DNA from 2 places in the Microbacterium sp. che218 genome. Region 1 is predicted to be linked to the other one. Evidence: predicted binding sites of a transcription regulator. Region 1 holds the regulator's gene; the other holds the start of a gene.
What was found. Region 1 encodes LexA, which represses DNA repair genes until DNA is damaged. Its sites were predicted from a motif close to TCGAACANNTGTTCGA; they were not measured.
Positions count from the first base shown of each region.

Region 2: ABXS86_RS08870 (Rv2578c family radical SAM protein) is a predicted target of LexA. The motif match lies at 2,053-2,068, and genes of this name have one in related genera.

Region 1 is NZ_AP031501.1:1,048,176-1,052,592, forward strand. It holds gene hisB (imidazoleglycerol-phosphate dehydratase HisB) at 1-43, opposite strand, end outside; gene ABXS86_RS04985 (histidinol-phosphate transaminase) at 40-1,134, opposite strand; gene ABXS86_RS04990 (LysM peptidoglycan-binding domain-containing protein) at 1,193-1,543, opposite strand; gene lexA (transcriptional repressor LexA) at 1,800-2,489, shown strand; gene ABXS86_RS05000 (S9 family peptidase) at 2,638-4,417, shown strand, end outside.
Region 2 is NZ_AP031501.1:1,889,768-1,894,184, forward strand. It holds gene ABXS86_RS08860 (M15 family metallopeptidase) at 1-1,180, opposite strand, end outside; gene ABXS86_RS08865 (hypothetical protein) at 1,253-1,945, opposite strand; gene ABXS86_RS08870 (Rv2578c family radical SAM protein) at 2,077-3,183, shown strand; gene ABXS86_RS08875 (DEAD/DEAH box helicase) at 3,256-4,417, opposite strand, start outside.

The sequences.
Region 1 (4,417 bases):
CGCGGGTGATCGAGGCGGTGCGGGGCGAGGCGGGGCCGGTCATGACCGCGATCCTACCGAGGCCAGTGCGTCGAGGAACGCCGTGGTCTCGTCGGCCGTGCCCGCCGTGACACGCAGGTGGTGCGCGATGCCGACGTCGCGGATCAGCACTCCGCGGTCGTACAGGGCCTTCCAGGTGGCCGCGGGGTCGTCGACCCCGCCGAACAGCACGAAGTTCGTCCACGACTCGTGGGCGGTGTAGCCGAGGGCGGCCACGGTCGCCGAGATCCGGTCGCGCTGGGCGACGATCTCGTCGACCATCGACAGCATCGTGTCGGCGTGCGCGAGGGCGGCGGTCGCCGCCGCCTGGGTGAGCGCACTGAGGTGGTAGGGCAGGCGGACGAGGCGTAGGGCGTCGACGAGAGCGGGGTCGGCGGCGAGGTATCCCACGCGCGCCCCGGCGAAGGCGAAGGCCTTGCTCATCGTGCGCGAGACGACCAGGCGAGGACGCCCGGGCAGCAGCGAGACCGCGGAGGGCTCGTCGCGGGGGGCGAACTCCTCGTACGCCTCGTCGACGATGACGATGCCGTCGGTGGCGTCGTAGACGGCCTCGACGACGTCGAGGCGAAGAGGAGTTCCGGTGGGGTTGTTCGGAGCGCACAGGAAGACGATGTCGGGGCGGCGCTCGCGCACCTGAGCGGCGGCCGACTCGGCGGTGAGCGAGAAGTCGTGCTCGCGCTCGCCCGCAATCCAGGAGGCGCCGGTGGCCCGCGTCAGGATCGGGTACATCGAGTACGTCGGGGCGAAGCCCATCGCGGTGCGGCCGGGTCCGCCGAACGCCTGCAGGATGTGCTGCAGAACCTCGTTCGAGCCGTTGGCCGCCCAGATCTGGTCGGGGGACAGCCCGTGGCCCAGGTAACCGGCGAAGGCCTCCCGCAGACCGGTGAACTCCCGGTCGGGGTAGCGGTTGACGTCGCGCAGGGCCCGGGCGATGGCATCGAGGATGTCGTCGGCGACCTCTTGGGGAACCGGGTGGGTGTTCTCGTTGACGTTGAGCGCGACGGGCAGGGCCGCCTGCGGCGCCCCGTACGGGGTCATACCCCGGAGATCGTCGCGGAGAGGCAGGTCGTCAAGGCGCACAGTCACCTCACCCATGGTAGGCGGCGACGACGGCCGTGGATCACGACCACAGGTCGCGGCGAGAGCTCGCGAGTCAGCCGACGGGGGCGTAGGCGGCCGGGATGGCGATGCGCTGCCCTGCCGTGACGTTTCCGCCAGAGAGGGCGTTGAGGCGCGTGATCTCGGCGACGACGTCGCGCGGGTCGGCTGCCGGCGCCAGGTCCTCGGCGATCGACCACAGCGTGTCGCCGCTCATGACGGTCACCTCGGCGAACGAACCGGCGGGGGCGCCGGCCTCGCCGGATGCGAGGGCGGACCCGCCGCCGACGATCGCGACGCCGAGCGCGATGGCGAGAGGAAGGGCGACGAGGAAAGCGACGACGCGGCGCCCGCGGGCGGTGATGCGCAGGCGGGTGGTCGGTGCGGTGAGGGCGATGCTGCTCATGATGTGCTCCTTGGTGGAGAGATTCGCACCCCGCCCTCGGCCGGGAGGGCGGTGGTGCGAATCTGTATTCCGAATCTATCTTCGATACTTTCGATGTGTCAACACCCCGTGTCTCGGAGACCGATCGAACGCGACACGCGCGAGGCTCCGTGTCATTCGGGTCGTCCACCGGATACGGTTTCGACACGGAGACCTCACCACCAACCTCCGACATTCGAATTTCCGCCGTGGTTTCCGCGGCGCGAGGGGAGCACAGATGACCGACGCGACGACCGCCGCCGGCCGCGAGCGGCCGCAGACCCGGCGACGCAAGAGCCTCAGCGACAAGCAGCTCGCGATCCTCGAGGTCATCCAGCGTTCGATCGCCCGGCACGGCTATCCGCCGAGCATGCGCGAGATCGGCGACGCCGTCGGCCTCAAGTCGCTGTCGAGCGTCACCCACCAGCTGAACCAGCTCGAGCTCAGCGGCTACCTGCGACGCGACCCCGGCAAGACGCGCGCGATGGAGGTGCTGATCGACCTCCCCGGCGCTGCGGCCGAGAACCCCGCCGACACCGCGCCCGCGCTCGGCGACGCCGCCCTCGTGCCTCTCGTCGGTCGGATCGCCGCCGGTGTGCCGATCACCGCCGATCAGCAGGTCGAGGAGATCTTCCCCCTCCCCCGTCAGCTCGTCGGCAAGGGCGAGCTGTTCATGCTGAAGGTCTCGGGCGACTCCATGATCGACGCGGCCATCTGCGACGGCGACTGGGTCGTCATCCGGTCGCAGGCGGACGCCGAGAACGGCGAGATCGTCGCGGCGATGCTCGACGGAGAAGCCACGGTGAAGACCTTCCGCCGCCGTGACGGCCACATGTGGCTCCTCCCCCGCAACAGCGCGTTCGAGCCGATCCTGGGCGACGACGCCGTCGTCCTCGGTCGCGTGGTCGCGGTTCTCCGCGCCGTCTGAGCAGAGCACCGGGGGTCGGACGCCCGCCCGCACGGCGGCATCCGGCCCTCGATGTCGTCACGCTCCGCCCGGTGCTCCGGATCCGGAGATGCGCCCCGCCGTCGTGACGGCATCCGCGGATGTCGGAGGCCCTGCCTAGGGTGGAGTCATGGCTGACACCCTCCCCTACGGTTCCTGGCCCTCCCCGATCACGCCCGAGTCCGTCGCGCAGGCGTCACCGCGCGTCGACGGGGCTCGGCTCGTGGGCGACGAGGTGTGGTGGGGCGAATCCGTGCCGCACGAGGCCGGCCGCGTCGCGGTGAAGCGTCGCCGGGCCGACGGCGCGGTCGAGACGGTGCTCCCCGCCCCCGCCAATGCCCGCTCCGCCGTGCACGAGTACGGCGGAGGAGCCTGGACCGCGTCCGACGACGGCGAGCTCTACTACGTCGAGAAGACCGATCAGCGCGTGTACGCCCTCCGCCCGGGCGACGCCGCCCGGCCCCTCACCCCCGCCGACGAGGCGGTGCGCCACGGCGGCCTCCGTTGGGAGCACGGCGTCCTCCTCGCCGTGCGAGAGACCCACGGCTCATCCCGCGTTCCGCGGCGCGCGATCGTGCGCATCCCGCTCGACGGGTCGAGCGAGGTCCTCGCCGAGGGCAGCGACTTCCTCGCGCAGCCGGCGCTCTCGCCGAGCGGCCGCCACCTCGCGTGGGTGGCGTGGAGCCACCCCGACATGCCCTGGGACGCCACCTCGATCGAGGTCAAGAACCTCGCGACCGGGGAGGTACGACAGGTCGCCAGCGGTCCGCACCGCGCACCGCTCCAACCCGTGTGGATCGCCGACGACGAACTGCTCTACGCCGACGATCCGGACGGTCGCTGGAACCTCTTCCGCCGTCCGCTCGAGGGTGACGCTCAAGCCCTGGCCCCCGCCGACGCCGATACGGGCGGCGGACTCTGGGTACTGGGTACCCGGTGGTTCGGTGCGGCCTCCGACGGTCGCGTGGTCGCGGTGCGCACCAACGGTGCAGACGAGATCGTCGAGATCGCGCCCAGCGGTGTGCGCCCGGTCGACGTCCCGGTCGTCGCGGGGGCGGCGATCGACGACGTCCGCGGTGCCCGCGTGCTCGTGTCGGGTTCCGACGCCGGTGGGCGGTCGGGCCTCTGGCTCGTCGATCTCGACACCGGGGCGGTCGACCTCGTCACCGGCGGCGCCGGGTCGTGGGGCGACGAATGGATGCCGACGGCTCGCGCTCTCGAGACCGAAGGGCCGCACGGCACCGTTCACGCCTTCGCCTACGCGCCCACCCACCCCGACGTCGTCGCGCCCGCCGGGGAGCGACCTCCCTACGTCGTCCTCGTGCACGGCGGACCCACCTCGCACGTGGGGCCGGCCCCCTCGGCCAAGACGGCGTTCTTCACCAGCCGGGGCATCGGCGTGCTCGATGTCAACTACGGCGGCTCCACCGGGTACGGACGCGACTACCGCGACCGCCTCAAGGGCCAGTGGGGCGTCGTCGACGTCGACGACGTGGCAGCGGCGGCATCCGCTCTGGCAGACGCGGGGCTCGCCGATGCCGAGAGGATCGCCATCGCAGGCGGCTCGGCGGGCGGGTGGACGGTGCTGGCGGCGGTGACGCGCACCGACGTGTTCTCGGCCGGCATCTCGCGGTACGGCGTGGGCGACGCCCGCGCCCTGGCCGAAGACACCCACGATTTCGAAGCGCGATACCTCGACGGGCTCATCGGCCCGCTCCCCGAGGCCGAAGCGGTCTACATCGAGCGGTCCCCTCTCGGGCGCCCCGAGCTCTTCCGGGTTCCTCTGCTCATCCTGCAAGGCTCCGAGGACCGCGTCGTCCCGCCGTCGCAGGCCGAGGCCATCCGCGATGCGCTGGCGGCGCACCACGTGCCGCACGCGTACGTCCTCTACGAGGGCGAGGGTCACGGCT
Region 2 (4,417 bases), 840 kb from region 1:
CCGCCGGGAGGCCGAAGAACTCCTCGAGGGTGGTGAAGCCGCCCTCGTGGTAGGCGCGAGCGAGTTCGGGACCGATGTAGCGCAGGTGCCACGCCTCGGGCTCGTATCCGCTCACCGCTTCGCGACCTTCCGCGTAGCGCGTGACGAAGCCGAACTCCCACGAATGCTCACGCACCCACGCGCCCTGAGCCGACGCGGCGACGTCGTCGAGGGTGCGGCACGAACCGTTGCAGGGCACGATGTCGACGGCCAGACCCGATTGATGCTCGCTGTAGCCGGGCCGGGCGCTCTCGCGATCGGCACCCTCCACCCCGCTGACGCGCACGCGGCCCGCGTAGGTGGACTTCTGGGTCGTGTACGAGCGGAACGCGCTCAGGTAGCCGATCTCGCCGGCCCCCGCGTCGGAGGCGGCCTTCACCATCGCGGTGAGCGCGTTCGCCGCCGGCGTGCGCAGCGCGGAGTCTTCCAGGGCGCGGACGTTCGCGGGCATGATGAGGTCGCCCGGGTAGTAGTCGACGGGGTTGAGCGGGCGCTGCTTGTTGACGACGACCCACTCGCGGTTCGGGTCGCTGAGCGAGACGCAGGGCGCGATTCCGGATGCCACGGCCTCGCGGAACGCGCTGCCCCCGCCCGCTGCGGCGATGGCGGCGGCGTCATCGCCGGCCGAGAGCGCCGCCGTGACGGCCGGGTCGTCGCACGGCGTGGCCGTCGCCGCCACCGCCGACACCGCGGGCACGGGCAGCCCCTCGGAGGGGACGGCGGGAGGACCCGCGATCGCCGCGGTCACGGCGGAGCCGTCGGCGCTCGTGGAAGCCGTGGCATCCGCCCCCGCTCCGATCGCCAGGCCGACGGCCACCGTCGCGGTGGCGACGACCACCGCGAACGCTCCGGCGACGACCGCGAGCCGGCGACGGCGGGCCGTCGGCAGGGCGGAGAACCACTCGGTCGCGGCACGGAGTCGGCCGCCTTCGGACGAGGAGGTCGAGTCCTCGACCGGCGCGAACGAGCGACGACGAAGCGGCGGCGCGGTCGGTCCGGCCTCGCGCAGAGCGCGGCGCGTCGGTGACCCGGAGGTCTCGGGCGTGGCCGGGGCGACAGGCACGGAGAGTGCCGCCGTGGCGAGTCGCTCAGCCTCCGCGCGCGCGGCGCGGCGGGGAGAGAGCTCGGAATCGGGGGACATGACTGGTTCCATTGTCTCCCGGGACCGCGGACCGGTCGACCCCGCCTCACCCGGTGGACGCCCGCGCGGCCCTCACAGCGCGTCGCTGAAAGCGACTTCGCCCGCCGCGACGAACACGAGGACGATGCTGAGCGTGCCGGCGACGAGCAGCAGGGCGGGATGCGCGAGCCCGACCACCACGCGCCGGGTGCGCGGCGACTCGGCGAAGAACTGCTCGGGGATGCGGTGCCGCGTCGGCACCGGCGCCCACCCGCGCAGGCGCGCGATGTACCCCACGCAGCGGAAGATGAGCACGGCCCACAGGACCGCGACGATGAAGGGCACGACGGCGCCGAAGATCTCGAGCGCCTCCTCCCATGCCGCTTCGGTGTTCGAGCGGGAATCCTCGGTCAGCTGCACCGCGACGGCTGCACCGAGCACAACGGATCCGATCCACAGGATGAGCGCCCCGAGCAGGGCGAAGAAGCGCGCGAAGAAGTGGCCGAGGATCGACGGTTCGGACTCCAGGTGCGCACGGGGCGTCTGCGACAGCACGAGCAAGGTCGCGCCGAGCGAGGGCAGCGCGGCGCTCAACGACACGGCCACCCGCAGGGGCTCCGGGCCGTGCGCGAGGTCGACGACGACGATCAGCACGGCCATCGCCGCGAGCCAGATCCATCCTGCGGCCGCGGGGTGACGCTCGACCCACGACGGATGCAGGGGCTCGAGGCGGCGCCCGGCCGCCGTCAGCAGCGCGTGGCCTCGTACGTGTCGCACGGTCTCCATGCGCCCCTCGTTCCCGTCGCGGCGGACGAACCAGCGACGCCTGTCACAGTATCGCGAGGGCATTCGAGCATGGGAGCGATTCTGGGATGCCGGGGCTTGCCCTGATGTAGAACATGTGTTCGAATGTGTGTATGCGGTGGCAAGGTCAACAACTCGGCGTCGACGACGCGGGAGCCCTCCCGGGCATGGAGCGCATGGACGGTCTCGTGCGCTCGGTCACGACGCCGGAGTTCGCCGGCATGACCTTCCACGAGGTGCTGTGCAAAAGCGCATTGAATCGCGTCCCCGGTGTTTCGGCGATGCCATTCGACTGGACGGTGAATCCCTATCGCGGATGCACTCATGCATGCTCATATTGCTTTGCTAGGAAAACGCATGAATACCTCGACCTCGATTACGGGGCCGATTTCGACTCGCAGATCGTGGTCAAGGTCAACGTCGCCGACGTGCTGCGCACAGAGCTGCGGCGCGGGTCGTGGGCCCGCGAGCCCGTCATGCTCGGGACGAACACCGATCCGTATCAGCGTGCCGAGGGGCGCTACCGCCTCATGCCCGACATCGTCGGCGCCCTGACCGACAACGGCACGCCGTTCTCGATCCTCACGAAGGGCACGTTGCTCCGGCGCGACCTGCCCCTGCTCACCGAGGCGGCGCAACAGGTGAAGGTGTCGCTGGCGATGTCGATCGCGGTGTTCGACGACACGCTGCAGCACTCGATCGAGCCGGGCACCCCGAGCGCCGAGGCACGCCTCGACACGGTGCGCGCGGCGACCGAGGCGGGGTTCCGCGTGACGGTGTTCCTCATGCCGATCATCCCGCACCTCACCGACTCGATCGCTGCGCTCGATCACGCCTTGGCCCGCATCCGCGCCGCCGGTGCGGCGCGCGTCGTCTACGGGGCGCTGCACCTGCGCCCGGGGGCGAAGCAATGGTTCTTCGAGTGGCTCGAACGCGAGCACCCGCACCTCGTGTCGTCGTACCGGGGGCTGTACCCCGGCGAGTCGACCTCCGCCCCGAAGGCCTACCGCACCTGGCTCGGCAAGCGCATGCGACCGCTGCTGCGCATGCACCGCCTCGACGGGTGGGACGAAGACGACCACCCGCGCGGACGCCCGCAGCCCGGCCTCGCGGCACGCACGCCGACGCCGGCGAGCAGCCTCGGTCCCATCAGGTCGACCGGGGTCCCGGCATCCGCCCGCCCCCGTGTCGCGCCGGCGAGCGAGCCCAGGCTGTTCTGAGGTCGCCACGTGACCGGCGAACGACGAAGGCCCCCGTCCGCGCGATGCGGACGAGGGCCTCCCTGACGACGATTACGCGTCGACGTTCGAGAGCTGACGGCCCGAGAGCTCCTCGAGCACGTCGTCGCCGAGCGCGGTCTCTTCGAAGGGAGCCTCGATCTCGGCGCGGTCGAGCAGCTCGGTCATGCGACGACGACGCTGGCGCGTGATCAGCGTGACCACGGTGCCGGCGCGACCGGCGCGACCGGTGCGGCCCGAGCGGTGCAGGTACGTCTTGTACTCGTCGGGGGCGTCGGCCTGAATGACCAGGTCGATGTCGTCGACGTGGATGCCGCGCGCGGCGACGTCGGTTGCGACGAGCACGTTCACGCGACCCGAGGTGAGCTTCTCGAGGTTGCGCGTGCGCTTCTGCTGGTTGAGGTCACCGTGCAGGGCGACGGCCGAGATCCCGGCGTCGTCGAACTGCTCGGCGAGCATCTCGGCATAGGCGCGGGTGCGGGCGAAGACGAGCGTCTTGCCGGCGCGGTCGACGAGCGAGTCGAGGATCTGCGCCTTGTCGCGGTGCTCGATGACGAGGACGCGGTGCTCGATGGTGCTGGAGTCCTGGTCTTCACCGGCGACCTCGTAGACGGCCGGCTCGACGAGGAACTCGTCGACCAGGGCCGCGACCTCGCGGTCGAGCGTGGCCGAGAACAGCAGCTTCTGGCTGCCCTTCTTGGTCGCGCGCAGAATGCGCTGCACGGGCTCGAGGAAGCCGAGCTCGCACATGTGGTCGGCCTCGTCGAGGACGGCGACCTGCACCTGCGAGAGGTCAAGCTTGCCCTGGTTCAGCAGGTCTTCGATGCGACCCGGGGTGCCGATGACGATGTCGACGCCCTTCTTGAGCGCACCGACCTGACGCGCCTGGGGCACGCCGCCGTAGACCTGGGTGGTGAACAGGCCGACGCTGCGCGCCAGCACCTGCACGGTGCGGTCGATCTGCAGGGCGAGCTCGCGCGTGGGGGCGAGGATGATCGCCTTGGGGGCGCGAGCGAACTCACGACGCTGACCCGCCTGCGAACGCAGGATGCTCTCGACCAGCGGTGCGCCGAAGGCGATGGTCTTGCCCGAGCCGGTGCGGCCGCGGGCGAGGACGTCGCGTCCCTCGAGGATCGGAGCGACGGTGGCCGCCTGGATCGGGAAGGGGCTCGCCGCACCGAGACCGGCGAGGGCGCGGACGAGGTTGTCGCCCAGA